DNA from 4 places in the Bradyrhizobium sp. UNPF46 genome. Region 4 is predicted to be linked to each of the others. Evidence: predicted binding sites of a transcription regulator. Region 4 holds the regulator's gene; each other region holds the start of a gene.

Region 1 (4,170 bases), on a different contig from region 4:
GCACCATCGCCGATCTCGCCGCACATGCCTCGACGCTGTCGATTGCCGGCGATTACGAATTCTTCTCGCGCCCCGAATGGGCAGCGCTGCAAAAGGCCTATGGGCTCCAGTTCCGCGCCCAGCGCCAGATGCAGCCGGACTTCATGTATGCGGCGGTCGCCGGCGGCGAGGTCGACGTCATCGCCGGCTACACCAGCGACGGCCTGATCGCGAAATACGACCTGGTCGCGCTCGACGATCCCAGGCACGCGATCCCGCCCTACGACGCGATCCTGCTGCTGGCGCCGAAGCGCGCCGGGGACGAGCGGCTCAAGACGGCGCTGCAACCGCTGCTCGGCAAGATCGACATCGCCACCATGCGCGAGGCGAATTTGCGCGCCAGCGGCAATGACGCGAACTCCTCGCCGGAGGCGGTGGCGAAGTGGTTGTGGGGGAAGATCAAGCAGTAGGTCAGCTGCAGGATCCGTCATCCTGAGGCGCGAGCTGCGCGGTGCATAGCACCGTGCGGCGAGCCTCGAAGGATGAGCGGCCGCGATGCATCCGGGCTGTCGCCCTTCGAGGCTCACCAAGCGGCTTGCCGCTTGATGAGCGCCTCAGGGTGACGGTCGAGGAGTTGTGTCCGAGATCCAAGCGATCGCGTTACAGCCCCCGGATCATCCCGGCCTCGATCAGCAGGCGGTTCAGCCGCCGCGCTTCGGCGCCGTCCTTGCAAGCATAGAACATCCCCTTGCAGCGGAGCATGATCTCCTTCTGCTCGGCGAAGGACGGGTCGAGCGGGATGCCGGCGGCTTCCTGGATCACCAGCGGCAGATAGGGACCGTCGATCGTGTCCATCACGGCGTCGCTCTTCACCGGTTCGAAATTGACGGCATCGATCGCGTAATAGGTCGCATAGAGGCGCGGATCGTAGGCGTCGAGCTTCTTGCCGATGGCACCTTCGTCGAGCCCGGGCTCGAGGATGGCAGGCGCGAATTCCGGCTGATGATCGCCATAGCGCACGATCAGGAAGGGCTCGCCGGGAAAGGTCTTCTTGAGGCCAGCGATGAACGCCCTGTACTGCTCGGCGCTCATCGCCTGCCGGCGCAGATATTCGTCGATGGATGCCACATTGCCCGGCGCGCGCCAGTTCGGCAGCAGCTCGGGACGGAAACGCGTCTCCCAGGGGAAGTGATTGGCACCGAGATAGATGAAGGTGAACAGCGGCTTGTTGGGCGGCTGCTGGCCCATCAGCTGAAGCGCCTTGTCGTAGAAGAAGCTGTCGGGCTCGACGTCCTTGGCGCCGAGATCCTTCGAGTCGAGGAAGCGCTCGATACCGGTCGTCATCTGAAAGCTGCGGGCGCCCATGAAGCCGCCATAGGCGGGATAGAGCGACATCGTGTCGTAGCCGCAGCGGCGCAGCGCCAGCGGCAGCCCGCGCTCGACGCGATTTGAGGCGATGCGTGTCACGAAATAGGCGAAGCGGCCGAACGAGCGCGAGGAAAGCCCCGCCAGCACGTTGTATTCGGTGAACCAGCTCGGCCCGCCATTGCTCTCGGCCAGGAACGTACGCTGCTTGCCGTCCCAGGACTTGAAGTGGCTGCCATAGCCTTGCGGCACCTTGATCCCTTGCGCGGCGCGGATGTCGAAGCTCGATTCATCATGGATCATGATGATGTTCGGCCGGCGCCCGGCAGGGTGGCAGGAATCGACCAGCGGCAGGTTGAGCCGCTCGTTGCTCGCGGCGGCCGATTCCATCAAGCCGTATTGCACGAAGTCCGACACCGAGCTGACGCCGGAGCGGAAGAATTTCGACAGATAGCCGTCGTCGTAATAGCCGCGCCAGGCTTCGTCCGGATGATAGAGCGAATAGCCGACCAGCGCGGCGAGACAGGCGAGCTTGCAGGCGAGCGCCGGCAGGCGGCGGATGCGGAACGGATCGAGCCACCACAGCGCATACATCAGCGGCAGCGTGACGAGGCCGGCCAGGATCACCGACCAGCGCAAATTCGGGAAGATCGTGAACAGGAACGCCACGGTATCGCGGTCGATCATCATCAGGTCGATGAAGTTGACCGTCATCTGGACGACGTCGTGCTTGAGCCGCGACAGCAGCACCAGCACCACGACCATGGTCAGCGACAGCGCGCCCGACAGCGCCGGCCGCCGCAGCAGCGTGATCCAGAAGAAGTTGAGAATGCCCCAGGCGAGCGCAAAGGAGAGCCGCGAGCCGAAATCGGTCTCGGTCTGGTACATCAATGCGAGGGCGGCGAGGTGCGGCGCAGCAACGGCAAGCAGCCGCCAGATGCCGAGCGCGGCGACGCTCGCCAGCACGGCAGTCGTGGCAGAAGGACCTGGATTAGGCGCGGACGCCATCGACGACACGCAACAGCTGGTCCGGCGCAATGTATTGCCTAGCCGTCTGGCCGGCCCAAGGGTGGAAAGAGGGCGGCTAGGCATCCGGCGCAGCCGGAAGCCTGCACCGTGTCATAAAACTGTAACGGAACGGTCAAGGACAGGCAACGCATGCCGTGATGCGACGTTCGCTTATTGTTACGAGGCGGCGAAGCGCCGCACGGAGCCGCCTGCAAGATCAGGCCTTCGCGATCCCTGCGATGAACAGATCGATCACCGCTTCCGCCATCCGCTCGATCTCGTCCTCTGCGACGCCCCAGCGGGGAAAGTGGCCGTCGAGATTCATCCGGGCGAAGCCGTAGACCAGCGCGCGGCCGGCGATCTGGACTTGCTTGAGATCGCCCGGGCGCAGCAGGCCCTGCTCCGCCGCTTCAGTGAGGATTCCCTCGGTCAGGGCGATCAGCTCGGCGTTGTCGCGGGTCAGCTCGGCGGAGCTGCCATGGGCGAAATAGCGCCCGGTGGAGATGATTTCGAAGTGGGCGGGATTGCGCATCGCCCAGCGCAGGTAGGCAAGGCCAAAGGCGCGGAAGCGGGCGAGCGGGCCGGCGGCGGGGGCCTTGCCCAGCGCCACCTCGATCTCGATACGAAAACGCCGCTGCGCTTCCTCGGCCACTGCGGCCATCAGGGCATCGCGGTTCGGAAAGTGCCGGAAAGGCGCCCCCGGCGACACCGCGGCCCGGCGCGCGGCCTCGCGGACCGAGACCTCCGCTCCCTCCGCCGCGAGTTGCAACGCAGCATCGATCAGGACGCGGCGAAGGTCGCCGTGGTGATACGGCCGGGGTTCGGCTCCGGGGCGGCGAACGCGCGGCTTGGAGGGCTGACGGGCAGGCATGATGCTTCCTAGCATCACCCGAACGTGAATGTAAGCAGCGATTACACCATTGACCGCCCGCGCGCGTCGAAATGTAATCGATGATTACATAACGAAGGGAGATCATCATGTCGCAACGTCAAGGCTGGCTCGAAGGCTGGCGGCTGCTGGCCGCCCTCACCCTGAGCCTGGTCGTCCTCAGCCTGTGGATAGCCTCGATGCGCCAGTTCGAGGTCGAGGGTGTACGGATGGTGATCCGCTTCACGGCACGCAGCTCGCTCACACTGTACTGCCTCGCCTTCAGCGCCGCGGCACTCGCGCGCCTCTGGCCAAACGCCTGGACGCGCTGGCAGCGCCGCAACCGTCGCTATCTCGGCTTGAGCTTCGCCGCCTCCCACGCCATCCATGCCGTCGCGATCATCGCCTTCGCCCAGATGGATCCGGCCGGCTTCGCGGAGGCCACCTCGCCCGCCTCCTACATCTTCGGCGGCATCGGCTATGCATTCATCATCGCCATGAGCGCGACCTCGTTCGACCGCACCGTCGCGCTGATCGGGCCGCGCGCCTGGCGGACGCTGCATCTCGCCGGCGGCTATTATCTCTGGCTCCAGTTCATGGTCTCGTTCGGCAAGCGCGTGCCGGCGATGCCGCTCTACGCGGCGTTCCTCATTCCGCTGCTGATCGTGATGGCGCTGCGCATGATCGCGATGGCCCGCCATCCGCGCGGCCAGACTGTTGCGGCGGGCTGAAGCGCGCGCCTAAAGCGCGATGAGATTTGGATCAATCGTCATCGCTTTAGATTGTTGTTTACGCATGATCTTTCCGGAAGACCGGTTCGCACTCTCCGGATCATGCTTTATTGCGGCAGGAATCCGAGCCGCTTGGCAATGATGCGGTCGAGCGTCCGCTTCGGCAGCACGGCCGTGATCAGGTGGCGCATCGGATCGGGCGTGATCTGATAGCGCACC
Region 2 (4,170 bases), on a different contig from region 4:
GCGCGCCGGGCGACCTCCGGCGTCATGCCTTCGCCGTCATCGGTGATCGAGATCAACGCGTAGGCTCCGGCTGCGACTTCGGGATGAAGGACGCGATAGTCCTCATCGAGCGTGGTCAATTCCGTGCTCAGGGTCAGGTGACCTCCGGCCGGCATGGCATCCTGGGCGTTGAGCGCAAGGTTCAGCACGGCGGATTCGAGCTGGGCGCGGTCGGCGAAGGCCTGGATGGTGCCGAGCCCGGAGCTCGTCTTGATCTCGATGTCCTCGCGCAAGGTGCGCTTGAGCAGCTTGAACATGGATTCGAGCAGGCTCCGGCAATCGATCGTCTGCGGCTGCAGCAATTGACGGCGACTGAATGCGAGCAGGCGCTGCGTCAGCTCGGCGCCTCGTTCTCCCGATTGGGCGATGTCGTCGGCAAAGCGCCGCAGGTCGGGCCTCGCCTTCAGCTGCTCGCTCAGATGCTCGGCATTGCCGATGATGACGGTGAGCAGGTTGTTGAAGTCGTGAGCGATGCCGCCGGAGAGCTGGCCGACCGTCTCCATCTTCTGCGCCTGCTGAAGCTGCTGCTCGGTCAGCTTGCGCGCGGTCAGGTCGTGGACGATGCCGACGAAGATCAATTCGCCGTCCTGCCGCGCCTGGCCGACCGACAGCTCCATCGGAAAGGTCGATCCGTCCTTGCGCAGGCCGGTGGCCTCGCCGGCGGTCGCGAATTGCCTCCCCTGACCGTCTGGCGCGGCGCTCGCCTCGGGCATCAGCATCCGGACGTTCCGGCCCATCACCTCGTCGGCCGAGTAGCCGAACAGGCGCGCGCAGGCCGGATTGAACAGCAGGATGCGGTCCTGCGCGTCGAACAGGATGACGCCGTCGACCGCGGTCTCGACGATGGCCGTGAGGCGCGCCATGCTGTCGCGCATCGCACGCTGCGCGTCGCTGACCTGCTGGAGCAGCAGCGTGGCGTCCCGGCTCTTGATCTCCTCTTCCTCGAGCGCGGCCTGGACCTGCCGCAGCTCGAACGGCGAGGGGATCGTCAGGATCTTCGGCAACAGCGGCCAGAGCGCGCCCGCCGTCATTACGGACGCCACCGCGGTCGCCGCCTTGACGATGCCCTCGATGCCGTAGACCGGCACCCAGAGCGTGTAGATGGACAGCACATGGGTGAGGCCGCACGCCATGATGAAGATCGCGAAGGCCCAATAGACCCAGCCGAATTTGAGATCGCGCCGCTTGGTGACGAGGATCGCGAGCGCAAACGGGATCGAGAAATAGGCGGCGGCGATGCAGGCGTCGGATACGACGTGAAGCCAGATCAGTTCGGGCTCCCACAACAGGCAGATGCCGTGCGGAGAGAGCATGGACGAGTCGAGGAGACGTTCAAAGAAGGCCCACATCATTCCACCCCAGGATTCCATGTCAGGCAGCTTGCGGGCCGGGGCGGCCCGCGACGTCGGTGTCGCCGGACAGTTCCACCACTGACGTCTCGCGCATCGGCGAAGCAGGTTCGCGATTATACCAAGGGTTCGGCGTGGTTGCATTTTCATGCCCGCACCCTTGGGGTACGGAGGCCGTGCTCTGCCCGCCCGACCCGCGGGAACACGCGGGTGTCGCGAATCACGGCCCGTCGCGGCTCGGCAGCGCTTGCTGGAGTTTCACGGTCGCGCTAGGACGGGCCATGGCGTCCCAATCCAGCAAATGTGCCCGTCGATGACGACCCCGGTCGCACTCACCATCGCCGGTTCCGACTCGAGCGGCGGCGCCGGCATCCAGGCCGACCTGAAGACCTTTGCCGCGCTCGGCGTCTATGGCGCGTCCGCCATCACGGCCTTGACCGCGCAGAACACGCGTGGCGTCACCGGCATCCACGCCGTGCCGGCGGATTTCGTCACCGCGCAGATCGATGCGGTGTTCTCCGATCTCGACGTCGGGGCCGTGAAGATCGGCATGGTGGCCCAGGTCGCCAGCATCGATGCGATTGCGGCGGCGCTGACGCGCTGGAACCCGCGGCACATCGTGCTCGACCCCGTCATGGTCGCAACCTCCGGCGACCGCCTGCTGGCATCCGAGGCCGTCGACGCCCTGCGCACCAGGTTGATGCCGCTGGCCTCGGTGATCACACCGAACTTGCCGGAGGCCGCGGCGCTGCTCGACGAGAACGTCGCGGCAAGCGAGGCGGAGATCGAGAGCCGGGGACGGCGCCTGCTGGCGCTGGGCTGCCGGGCGGTCCTGATCAAGGGCGGGCACGGCGAGGGCGCCGAGAGCACCGACTATCTCGTCGATGCCGACAGCACGCTCGCGCTCACCGCGCCTCGCGTCGCCACGCGCAACACCCATGGCACCGGCTGCTCGCTCTCCTCGGCGGTGGCCGCGGGCCTCGCCAAGGGCGAGGATCTCGAAACCGCCGTGCGCAAGGCCAAGGCCTGGATCAGCGCGGCGATCGGCGCCGCCGACCGCTTCAGCGTCGGTCACGGCCACGGGCCGATCCACCATTTCCACAAATTCTACTGACGCGGGCTTGCCCCTGAACGCGCGCCTCGTCCTTCGAGACGACCGCTACGCGGTCTCCTCAGGATGAGGCTAAGCAGCACTGTGCCCGTTGAAACTAGGGCCGCACACTCGGCCTCATCCTGAGGGCCCGCCAACGGCGGGCGTCTCGAAGGATGTGCCGCGGGCAGATTGCCTCGGAAACGAACAGGGGCCCGGCGCTCCCGCGGCACCATGTCGCCTGATTGTCGCATGCGGCTGATATTCGCGGGGAGGGCGAGGCGAAGTTTGATTCGTATCTGAAGGTGCCTCAAAAGTTCAATCGGTCATCCCCCTGTCACGGGACATTGTTACAGGCTGGCGCGCATGGGAAGTTACGATGTGAGTGACGAGAGCCCGGAACGGCGCTTTCGCACGTTGTTCATCTCCGACGTTCATCTCGGAGCCCGCGGTTCTCAAGCCGATCTTCTGCTCGACTTCCTGCGCTACCACGACGCCGACACGATCTATCTGGTCGGCGACATCGTCGATGGCTGGGCCCTGAAATCGAGCTGGCACTGGCCGCAATCCCACAACGACCTCGTGCAGAAGCTCTTGCGCAAGGCGCGCAAGGGCGCCAAGGTCATCTACATCCCCGGCAATCACGACGAGTTCCTGCGCAACTATTACGGCACGCATTTCGGCGGCATCGACGTCGTCGAAAACACCGTCCACACCGGCGCGGACGGCAAGCGCTATCTCGTCATCCACGGCGACATCTTCGATCTCGTGGTGCAGAACGCGCGCTGGCTCGCCCATCTCGGCGACAAGGCCTACGACTTCGCGATCCAGATGAACCGCTTCGTCAACTTCTTCCGACGTATGTTCAAGGTGCCCTATTGGTCGCTGTCGCAATGGGCCAAGCAGAAGGTCAAGAACGCCGTCAACTATATCGGCGCGTTCGAGCAGGCGCTGGCCGCCGAGGCGCGCCGTCACGACGCCGACGGCGTGATCTGCGGCCACATCCACTACGCCGTGATCCGCGACGAGGGCGGCATCCGCTACATGAATTGCGGCGACTGGGTCGAGAGCTGCACGGCGCTCGTCGAGCACGACGACGGTCATTTCGAGATCATCACCTGGGCGGATCATCTGCAGAAGCCGGCAGCCGTCCCGCAGGTTGCAGCCAGAGCTGCATAACAGAGGCCGCCTGATGCGCATCCTGGTCGCGACCGACGCCTGGCACCCGCAAGTCAACGGTGTGGTTCGGACGCTGACCAAGCTTGCAGAGGCTGCCGAAGGGCTCGGCGTTGTGTTCACGTTCCTCACGCCGCAATCGTTCCGCACCTTCGCAATGCCGAGCTATCGCGACGTGCGCCTGGCGATGCCCCGCCCGGCCCGGATCGCGAAGCTGATCGAGGAGGCGCGGCCCGACAGTATCCACATCGCGACCGAAGGGCCGATCGGCCTGATGGTCCGCCGCTATTGCCGCCAGCGCAAGCTGCCGTTCACGACCAGCTTCCACACCCGCTTCCCGGAATATGTCCGCGCTCGCGTGCCGGTGCCGGGCTCGCTGATCTGGCGGGCGCTGCGCAGATTCCATGCGCCCAGCCGTGCCGTGATGGCGGCAACGCAGGCGCTCGCGCGCGAGCTGACCGAGCGCGGCTTTGACAATGTGCTGCTGTGGCCCCGTGGCGTCGATACCGGCCTGTT
Region 3 (4,170 bases), on a different contig from region 4:
ACGATTATCTCAGTATCGGCTACTGGCCGGCATTGATCATCGCTCCGATTGTCGTCGGCATCTTCGGCATGATCCTGGAACGGACCATGCTGCAATGGCTGACGGGGCTCGATCACCTCTACGGCCTGCTGCTGACCTTCGGCATTGCGCTGATCGTGCAGGGCGTGTTCCAGAACTACTTTGGATCGTCCGGCCTGCCTTACGCCATTCCGGACCAGCTCAAGGGCGGCATGAATCTCGGCTTCATGTTCCTGCCGGTCTATCGCGGCTGGGTCGTCGTGTTTTCCCTGATCGTCTGTATCGCCACCTGGTTCCTGATCGAGAAGACCCGGCTCGGCGCCTACCTGCGCGCCGCCACCGAAAACCCGACGCTGGTGCGGGCCTTCGGTGTCAACGTGCCGCGCATGATCACGCTCACTTACGGTCTCGGCGTCGGACTTGCCGCGCTCGCCGGCGTGCTCTCGGCGCCGATCAACCAGGTGCGGCCGCTGATGGGCGCCGACCTCATCATCGTGGTGTTCGCGGTGGTCGTGATCGGCGGCATGGGATCGATCATGGGCTCGATCATCACCGGCTTCGCGCTCGGCGTGATCGAGGGTCTGACCAAATATTTCTACCCCGAGGCCTCCAACACCGTCGTGTTCGTGCTGATGGTGCTGGTGCTCTTGGTGAAGCCAACGGGATTGACGGGAAGGGCGGCCTGATATGACAGCCTTGACGGACGACGCGCTGCCGGTGACCCCGCGTGCAATGCGCGACGAGATGATCGTATTCGTGGTGATGGCGCTGCTGCTGGCCTCGGTGCCATTCACGGGAGTCTACCCGTTCTTCGTGATGCAGGCGCTGTGTTTCGCGCTGCTCGCCTGCGCCTTCAATCTGCTGATCGGCTATGGCGGCCTGCTGTCGTTCGGCCACGCGATGTTCTTAGGGACGGCCGGCTATTGCAGCGCGCATGCGCTGAAGGTGTGGGCGTTGCCGCCGGAGCTCGGCATCCTCGTCGGCATCGCCGGTGCTTTCGTGCTCTCGATCATCACCGGCTATATCTCGATCCGCCGCCAGGGCATCTATTTCTCGATGATCACGCTGGCTCTGTCACAGCTCCTGTACTTCATCTACCTCCAGGCCCCGTTCACCCACGGTGAGGACGGCATCCAGGGCATCCCGCAGGGACACATGTTCGGCGTGTTCGATCTCTCCAAACCGACGGTGCTCTATTACGTCGTGCTGGTCGGGTTCCTCGCCGGCTTCCTCTTGATCTTCCGCATCATCAACTCGCCGTTCGGCGAAGTCCTGAAGGCGATCCGCGAGAACGAGCCGCGCGCGATTTCGCTCGGCTACCGGACCGACCAGTACAAGTTCCTGGCCTTCGTGCTGTCCGGGACGCTGGCCGGCTTCGCCGGCGCCCTGAAAGTGTTCGTGGCGCAGAACGCCTCGCTCACCGACGTGCATTGGTCGATGTCGGGCGAGGTCGTGCTGATGACGCTGGTCGGCGGCCTCGGCACCATTTTCGGTCCCGTGGTCGGCGCCTTCGTGATCATCGCCATGCAGCAATACCTCGCCGGCTTCGGCCAGTGGGTGACGGTGATCCAGGGCTCGATCTTCGTGATCTGCGTGCTCACCTTCCGCCGCGGCGTCATCGGCGAAATCGCGCATTACTTCCGACGATCACTCTAAATCATTGATATCTCGCCAGTTTTACTGGCACGATAATCCGGTGGATGATCCGGCTCCGCGGGCGTGAGATGACACGCACGCGGATCGAAAATGGTCTATGACAGTTTCATGACGGCCCTGACGGGCCGGGCCATTTCCAACCGGTAGCCTATCCCCATGATGCGATGGTTTCGCGCGTTCCTGCCCAAGGAAGAACGGTTCTTCGACCTGTTCGATCGGCATATCCAGACGGTGATCCAGGGGTCGATCGCGCTGCAGGGCATGCTCAACGGAGGCGAGGAGACGCCGGTCTATTGCCAGCGCGTCAACCAGTTCGAGAACGATGCCGACAACATCACCCGTGAGGTGCTGACGGCGGTGCGCCGCACCTTCATCACCCCGTTCGACCGTGGCGATATCAAGAACCTCATCACGTCGATGGACGACGCCATCGACCAGATGCAGCAGACGGCCAAGGCCGTGATGCTGTTCGAGGTCCGCAGCTTCGAGCCGCCGATGCGCGAGATCGGCGGACTTCTGATCGAATGCGCCAATCTGGTCGGCCGTGCGCTGCCGCTGATGCAGTCGATCGGCCCGAACGTGGCCATGCTGACCGCCATCACGGAAGAGCTCGGCAAGCTGGAGGGCCGCGTCGACGATCTCCATGACATCGGGCTGAAGGAACTGTTCCTCAAGCATCGCGAAGGCAATGCGATGGATTTCATCGTCGGCGTCGAGATCTACGACCACCTCGAGAAGGTGGCCGATCGCTTCGACGACGTCGCGAACGAGATCAACAGCATCGTCATCGAACAAGTTTAGGGCGGGGTTGCCGTGGATGCCGCGTTGGGTCTTCCCGTCCTGGTCGGCTTGATCGCCGTCGCGCTGCTGTTCGATTTCCTGAACGGCCTGCACGACGCGGCCAATTCGATCGCGACCATCGTCTCGACCCGCGTGCTGCGGCCCCAATTCGCGGTGTTCTGGGCTGCGTTCTTCAATTTCGTCGCCTTCATGGTGTTCGGGCTGCACGTCGCCCAGACCATCGGCACCGGCATCATCGATCCCGCGATCGTCGATGCCCAGGTGATCTTCGCGGCGCTGGTCGGCGCCATCGTCTGGAACCTCGTGACCTGGGCGCTGGGCATCCCGTCCTCGTCCTCGCATGCGCTGATCGGCGGGCTCGTCGGCGGCGGCATGGCCAAGGCCGGCATCTCCGCGGCGGTGTGGAGCGGCTTGACCAAGACGGTGCTGGCGATCGTGCTGTCGCCGCTGGTCGGCTTCCTGCTCGCGATGATGCTGGTTGCGATCGTGTCCTGGGCCTCGGTGCGCTCGACGCCGTTTGCGGTCGACCGCGCCTTCCGCATCCTGCAATTTGCCTCCGCCTCGCTTTATTCGCTCGGCCATGGCGGCAATGACGCGCAAAAGACCATGGGCATCATCGCGGTGCTGCTGTATTCGCAGGGCCATCTCGGCAGCGACTTTTCGGTGCCTTTCTGGGTGGTGCTGTCCTGCCAGGCGGCGATGGCGCTGGGCACGCTGATGGGAGGCTGGCGCATCGTCCGCACCATGGGACTGCGCATCACGAAATTGACGCCGATGCAGGGCTTTTGCGCCGAGACGGGGGGCGCCGCGACCCTGTTCATGGCGACCTATCTCGGGGTTCCCGTCTCGACCACCCACACCATCACCGGCGCCATCGTCGGCGTCGGCGCGGCGCGGCGCGTCTCGGCCGTGCGCTGGAACGTGGCAAGCTCGATCGTCTATGCCTGGGTGATCACGATCCCGGCCTCGGCCATCGTCGCGGCGCTGACCTGGTGGGCGGTCCAGCTCTTCGTCAGGTAACGAGCTTCAGCCCGACGATCCCGGCCACGATCAGCCCGATGCTGGCGAGGCGGAGCGCCGTGGCCGGCTCCCCGAACAGGATGATGCCCAGCGTCGCGGTACCGACCGCGCCGATGCCGGTCCAGACCGCATAGGCGGTTCCGACGGGCAGCGTTTTGAGGGCGAGGCCGAGCAGGATGACGCTGCCGGCCATGGCCGCGAGCGTGACGACGGAGGGAACGAGCTTGGTAAATCCCTCGGTATATTTCAGGCCGATCGCCCAGGTGATTTCGAGAAGGCCGGCGACGAACAGGATGCTCCAGGCCATGACGACCCTCCATTCACGGCAGGGCCGTCCCCGCAGGCAGATGCTGATGAGCAGGAGGGCCGTCCCTCCCAAGACTATTTTATCAGATCCGATATGGGGCTGGCCGGAAGGCTCCGCAATCACCAAATGAGGCTTGATCAGGCCCAGTTTCCCTGCCAAACGCTCCCGCCATGTCCGACATCGCCGCCACCACCGCCGAATCGCCGGCCCGTTCCCCGCTTGCCGCTGAAGTGGCGCGGCGGCGGACTTTTGCGATCATCTCGCATCCTGACGCCGGCAAGACCACCCTGACCGAGAAGCTGCTGCTGTTCGGCGGCGCCATCAATCTCGCCGGCCAGGTCAAGGCCAAGGGCGAGCGGCGAAACACG
Region 4 (4,170 bases):
CGGCCCGAGGTGATCCTGTTCGACGAGCCCTGCTCGGCGCTCGACCCGATCTCGACCGCCAAGGTCGAGGAGCTGATCCAGGAGCTGTCCGAGAACTACACGATCGCGATCGTCACCCACAACATGCAGCAGGCGGCGCGCGTCTCCGACAAGACCGCCTTCATGTATCTGGGCGAGCTGATCGAGTTCGACGACACCAGCAAGATCTTCACGTCGCCGACCGACCGGCGCACGCAGGACTACATCACCGGCCGGTTCGGCTGAGGAGACGCAATATGGGTACCGAACATACCGCAAAGGCCTTCGACACCGACCTCCAGGAACTCACTCGCCTGGTCGCCGAGATGGGCGGCATCGCCGAGCGCATGATCGTCGATTCCGTCGACGCGTTGATCCGCCGCGACGTCGCGCTCGGTCAGCGCGTCGTGACCATCGACGCCGATCTCGACGCGCTGCAGAAGAGGATTGAAGAGCGCGCCGTGCTGACCATCGCACGACGCCAGCCGATGGCGGTCGATCTGCGCGAGATCGTCGGCGCCATGCGCGTTGCGACCGATCTCGAGCGCATCGGCGACCTCGCCAAGAACATGGGCAAGCGCGTTGCCGCGCTCGAGACTGACTTCCATCCGCTGAAACTGTTCCGCGGCCTCGAGCACATGACCGACCTCGTGCAGCAGCAGGTCAAGAGCGTGCTGGACGCCTATGCCGCGCACGATCTGCCGGCGGCGATGGCGGTGTGGAAGGGCGACGAGGAGGTCGATGCGATCTGCACCTCGCTGTTCCGCGAGCTCCTCACCTACATGATGGAGGATCCGCGCAACATCTCGTTCTGCATCCATCTGATGTTCTGCGCCAAGAACATCGAGCGGATCGGCGACCACGCCACCAACATCGCCGAGACCGTGTTCTACATGATCGAGGGCCAGGCGATCACCGACAAGCGGCCGAAGGGCGACATGACCACCTTCGCCACGACGATCCCGAATACCTGAAGACTTTAAGGAGCGACGACACCATGGGCGCACGCATTATGGTGGTTGAGGACGAGGAAGCTCTCACCGAGCTTCTCCGCTACAACCTCGAAGGCGACGGCTATGACGTCGAGACGGTGATGCGCGGCGACGACGCCGACACCCGCCTCAAGGAACACATTCCCGACCTGATCGTGCTCGACTGGATGCTGCCGGGCCTCTCCGGCATCGAGCTGTGCCGGCGGCTGCGCACCCGGCCCGAGACCAAGCAGCTGCCGATCATCATGCTCACCGCGCGCGGCGAGGAGAGCGAGCGGGTGCGGGGTCTTGCCACCGGCGCCGACGACTACATCGTCAAGCCGTTCTCGGTGCCGGAGCTCCTGGCGCGCGTGAAGGGACTGCTGCGGCGCGCCAGTCCCGAGCGGCTCGCGACCGTGCTGGCCTATGGCGACATCGAGCTCGACCGCGACAAGCGCCGCGTGGCGCGCTCGGGCCGCCCGATCGACCTCGGCCCGACCGAATATCGCCTCCTGGAGTTCTTCCTGGAGCATCCCGGCCGCGTGTTCTCGCGCGAGCAGCTGCTCGACAGCGTCTGGGGCCGCGACATCTACATCGACGAGCGCACCGTCGACGTCCATATCGGCCGCCTGCGCAAGCTGCTCAATCTCGGCCGCGAGCAGGACCCGATCCGAACCGTCCGCGGCGCCGGCTACGCGCTCGACGATCGCTTCGCGAAGGCGGAGACGACCTGAGGGTTGCGAACGGTTGGTCTGGCGAGCTGCAGCCACATGCTCAGCTGTCATCCCGGGGCGCGCGTAGCGCGAGCCCGGGATCCATAACCACAGGGTGGGGTTTGGCGAAGACCCGGAGTGACCATCTCGCGCAACAATTGCGCCCTGTGGTTATGGCTCCCCGCGTTCGCGGGGACGACATCGGATGTGTTGAGCCGTCATCGCACGACGGCTGCCGTCCTTGCAGTCAGCTAATTCCGCAAACTCAGCGCGGGCCCGGCTTGGCCGGCGCACGCCGGCGATCCGCCGCCGGCTGATACGCCACGCGCGAATGCTGGGCGCAGTAGGGAAGGCCGGAGAGCGCCTTGCCGCCGCAGAAGAAGAAATCCGGGCTCGAGGGATCGCCGACCGGCCAGTGGCAGGTCGCCTCGTTCAGTTCGAGCAGCGACAGCCGCTGGCTCATCGGCACCACGTTGTCGTAGGTGACGGGCTCGGCCTCGACCTCGACCTCGAAGGCCTGCGCCAGCGCAGTGTTGCCGCGTGCGATCGGGCGGGTGACCCGCATCATGTGCTGCGCGGGACGCGCCTTGCGCGGCCGCGGCGCTGCCGACGAAGGGCTCTTGGCGCGGCCGGACAGACCGAGCCTGTGCACTTTGCCGATCACGGCATTGCGGGTCACATTGCCGAGTTCAGCTGCGATCTGGCTGGCCGATAATCCGGCCTCCCAGAGCTTCTTGAGCTGCTCGACGCGATCATCGGACCAGGTCAAAACCGTCATTGCACCCTTTCCCTCGCCGCGCGGCTGCCGTCCTGGCGCCCTTGCGGCGAATGCCTAAGCTTCGAAAAACCCGTGCCGCCGGAATCCCTTAAGGCTCGCCGGGCGCTCAACTGACGCCCGAACGTTTACGCCGGTACATGAGGACTCTTGGGATCAGAACCGCTGCACGAGATGTCGTATCTGACAGTCCAAACGCTACAATATGCCGTGACTCGCGCGCAAGAGTCTGCCGAGTCGCGTCCACATGTTCCGTGGCGAAAAACCCGCAAAATCGGCACCGCAAGACTACGGAATCAGCGTTTCCTGAGGCTTTCCGGCTGCCATTGACACCGGTTTCACGGGGCATAAGATGGTGTCACGTGCCGCCCTTAAAAGGCGGCACGTTTCGTTTTCCGGGCCGGTCTGGTGCGTTGCGCAATGCGCGCATCGCACCGTCCGCAACATTCAAGTGACCGTCATGACCAACAGCGCAGCCCCGCATTTGCTCCCTGTTTTCGCCAGGGCCAACCTCGGTTTCGAGCGCGGCGAAGGCTGCTGGCTGATCGCGACCAACGGCGATCGCTATCTCGATTTCACCTCCGGCGTCGCGGTAAATGCGCTCGGCCACGCCCATCCCGCGCTGGTCAAGGCGTTGCAGGAGCAGGCGACCAAGCTCTGGCACATGTCGAACCTGTTCCAGAGCCCGGACGGCGAGAAGCTCGCCGCGCGCCTGTGCAACGAGAGCTTTGCGGACTTCGTCTTCTTCTGCAATTCCGGCGCCGAGGCGCTGGAAGGCGTGATCAAGCTGGTCCGCCATCATCACTTCTCCAAGGGTGATCCGGAGCGCTATCGCATCATCACCTTCGAAGGCGCCTTCCATGGCCGTACGCTGGCGACGCTCGCTGCGACCGGCTCTGCAAAATATCTCGAAGGGTTCGGTCCGCCGATGGATGGTTTCGACCAGGTGCCGCATGGCGACATCGAGGCCGTGAAGAAGGCGATCGGCCCGCACACCGCCGGCATCCTGATCGAGCCGATCCAGGGCGAGGGCGGCGTGCGTTCTGCGCCTCCCGCCTTCCTCAAGGCGCTGCGCCAGCTCTGCGACGAGAAGGGCCTGCTGCTCGCTTTCGACGAGGTGCAGACCGGCATGGGCCGCAGCGGCGATCTGTTCGCGTATCGGCGCACCGGTGTCACGCCCGACGTGATGTCGCTGGCGAAGGCGCTCGGCGGCGGCTTCCCGATCGGCGCGGTGCTGGCGACCGCGGATGCGGCCGCCGGCATGGGCCCCGGCTCGCACGGCTCGACCTTCGGCGGCAATCCGCTCGCGATCTCGGCGGCCAACGCCGTGCTCGACGTCATGCTCAAGCCCGGCTTCTTCGACCACGTGCAGAAGATGTCGCTGCTGCTCAAGCAGAAGCTCGCCTCCGTGATCGACCGTCATCCCGACATCGTCAGCGAGGTGCGCGGCGAGGGCCTTCTGATCGGCATCAAGGCCGTGGTGCCCTCGGGCGATCTCGTCGCGGCCCTGCGCAACGAAAAACTGCTGACTGTCGGCGCCGGCGACAATGTGGTGCGTTTCCTGCCGCCTTTGATCGTCACCGAAGCCGAGATCGAGGACAGCGTCATCAGGCTCGAGCGCGCCTGCGCCGCGATCTCGTCCAGTCAGACCAAGCGGGCGGCAAGCTGATGAGCAAGTCCCCCGCCAAGACGC

The links. Region 4 encodes PhoB, which activates phosphate uptake and scavenging genes when phosphate is short. Its sites were predicted from a motif close to TGTCATNNANCTGTCAT; they were not measured.
Region 1: a site for PhoB is predicted at 2,462-2,478, ahead of UNPF46_RS01590 (LTA synthase family protein). Genes of this name have one in related genera too.
Region 2: a site for PhoB is predicted at 2,803-2,819, ahead of UNPF46_RS22505 (UDP-2,3-diacylglucosamine diphosphatase). Genes of this name have one in related genera too.
Region 3: a site for PhoB is predicted at 1,772-1,788, ahead of UNPF46_RS20235 (DUF47 domain-containing protein). Genes of this name have one in related genera too.

Annotation. Positions count from the first base shown of each region.
Region 1 covers NZ_LFJB01000003.1:52,376-56,545, forward strand. Annotated here, with positions in the region: gene UNPF46_RS01585 (glycine betaine ABC transporter substrate-binding protein) at 1-449, shown strand, start outside; gene UNPF46_RS01590 (LTA synthase family protein) at 640-2,352, opposite strand; gene UNPF46_RS01595 (TetR/AcrR family transcriptional regulator) at 2,570-3,223, opposite strand; gene UNPF46_RS01600 (hypothetical protein) at 3,331-3,951, shown strand; gene UNPF46_RS01605 (SDR family oxidoreductase) at 4,059-4,170, opposite strand, start outside.
Region 2 covers NZ_LFJB01000056.1:65,236-69,405, reverse strand. Annotated here, with positions in the region: gene UNPF46_RS22515 (PAS domain S-box protein) at 1-1,352, opposite strand, end outside; gene thiD (bifunctional hydroxymethylpyrimidine kinase/phosphomethylpyrimidine kinase) at 1,702-2,502, shown strand; gene UNPF46_RS22505 (UDP-2,3-diacylglucosamine diphosphatase) at 2,845-3,657, shown strand; gene UNPF46_RS22500 (glycosyltransferase family 4 protein) at 3,671-4,170, shown strand, end outside.
Region 3 covers NZ_LFJB01000048.1:26,639-30,808, reverse strand. Annotated here, with positions in the region: gene UNPF46_RS20245 (branched-chain amino acid ABC transporter permease) at 1-704, shown strand, start outside; gene UNPF46_RS20240 (branched-chain amino acid ABC transporter permease) at 706-1,674, shown strand; gene UNPF46_RS20235 (DUF47 domain-containing protein) at 1,831-2,475, shown strand; gene UNPF46_RS20230 (inorganic phosphate transporter) at 2,488-3,495, shown strand; gene sugE (quaternary ammonium compound efflux SMR transporter SugE) at 3,488-3,802, opposite strand; gene UNPF46_RS20220 (peptide chain release factor 3) at 3,973-4,170, shown strand, end outside.
Region 4 covers NZ_LFJB01000079.1:2,368-6,537, reverse strand. Annotated here, with positions in the region: gene pstB (phosphate ABC transporter ATP-binding protein PstB) at 1-264, shown strand, start outside; gene phoU (phosphate signaling complex protein PhoU) at 276-992, shown strand; gene phoB (phosphate regulon transcriptional regulator PhoB) at 1,016-1,723, shown strand; gene UNPF46_RS28370 (GcrA family cell cycle regulator) at 1,968-2,480, opposite strand; gene UNPF46_RS28365 (aspartate aminotransferase family protein) at 2,938-4,146, shown strand; gene argF (ornithine carbamoyltransferase) at 4,146-4,170, shown strand, end outside.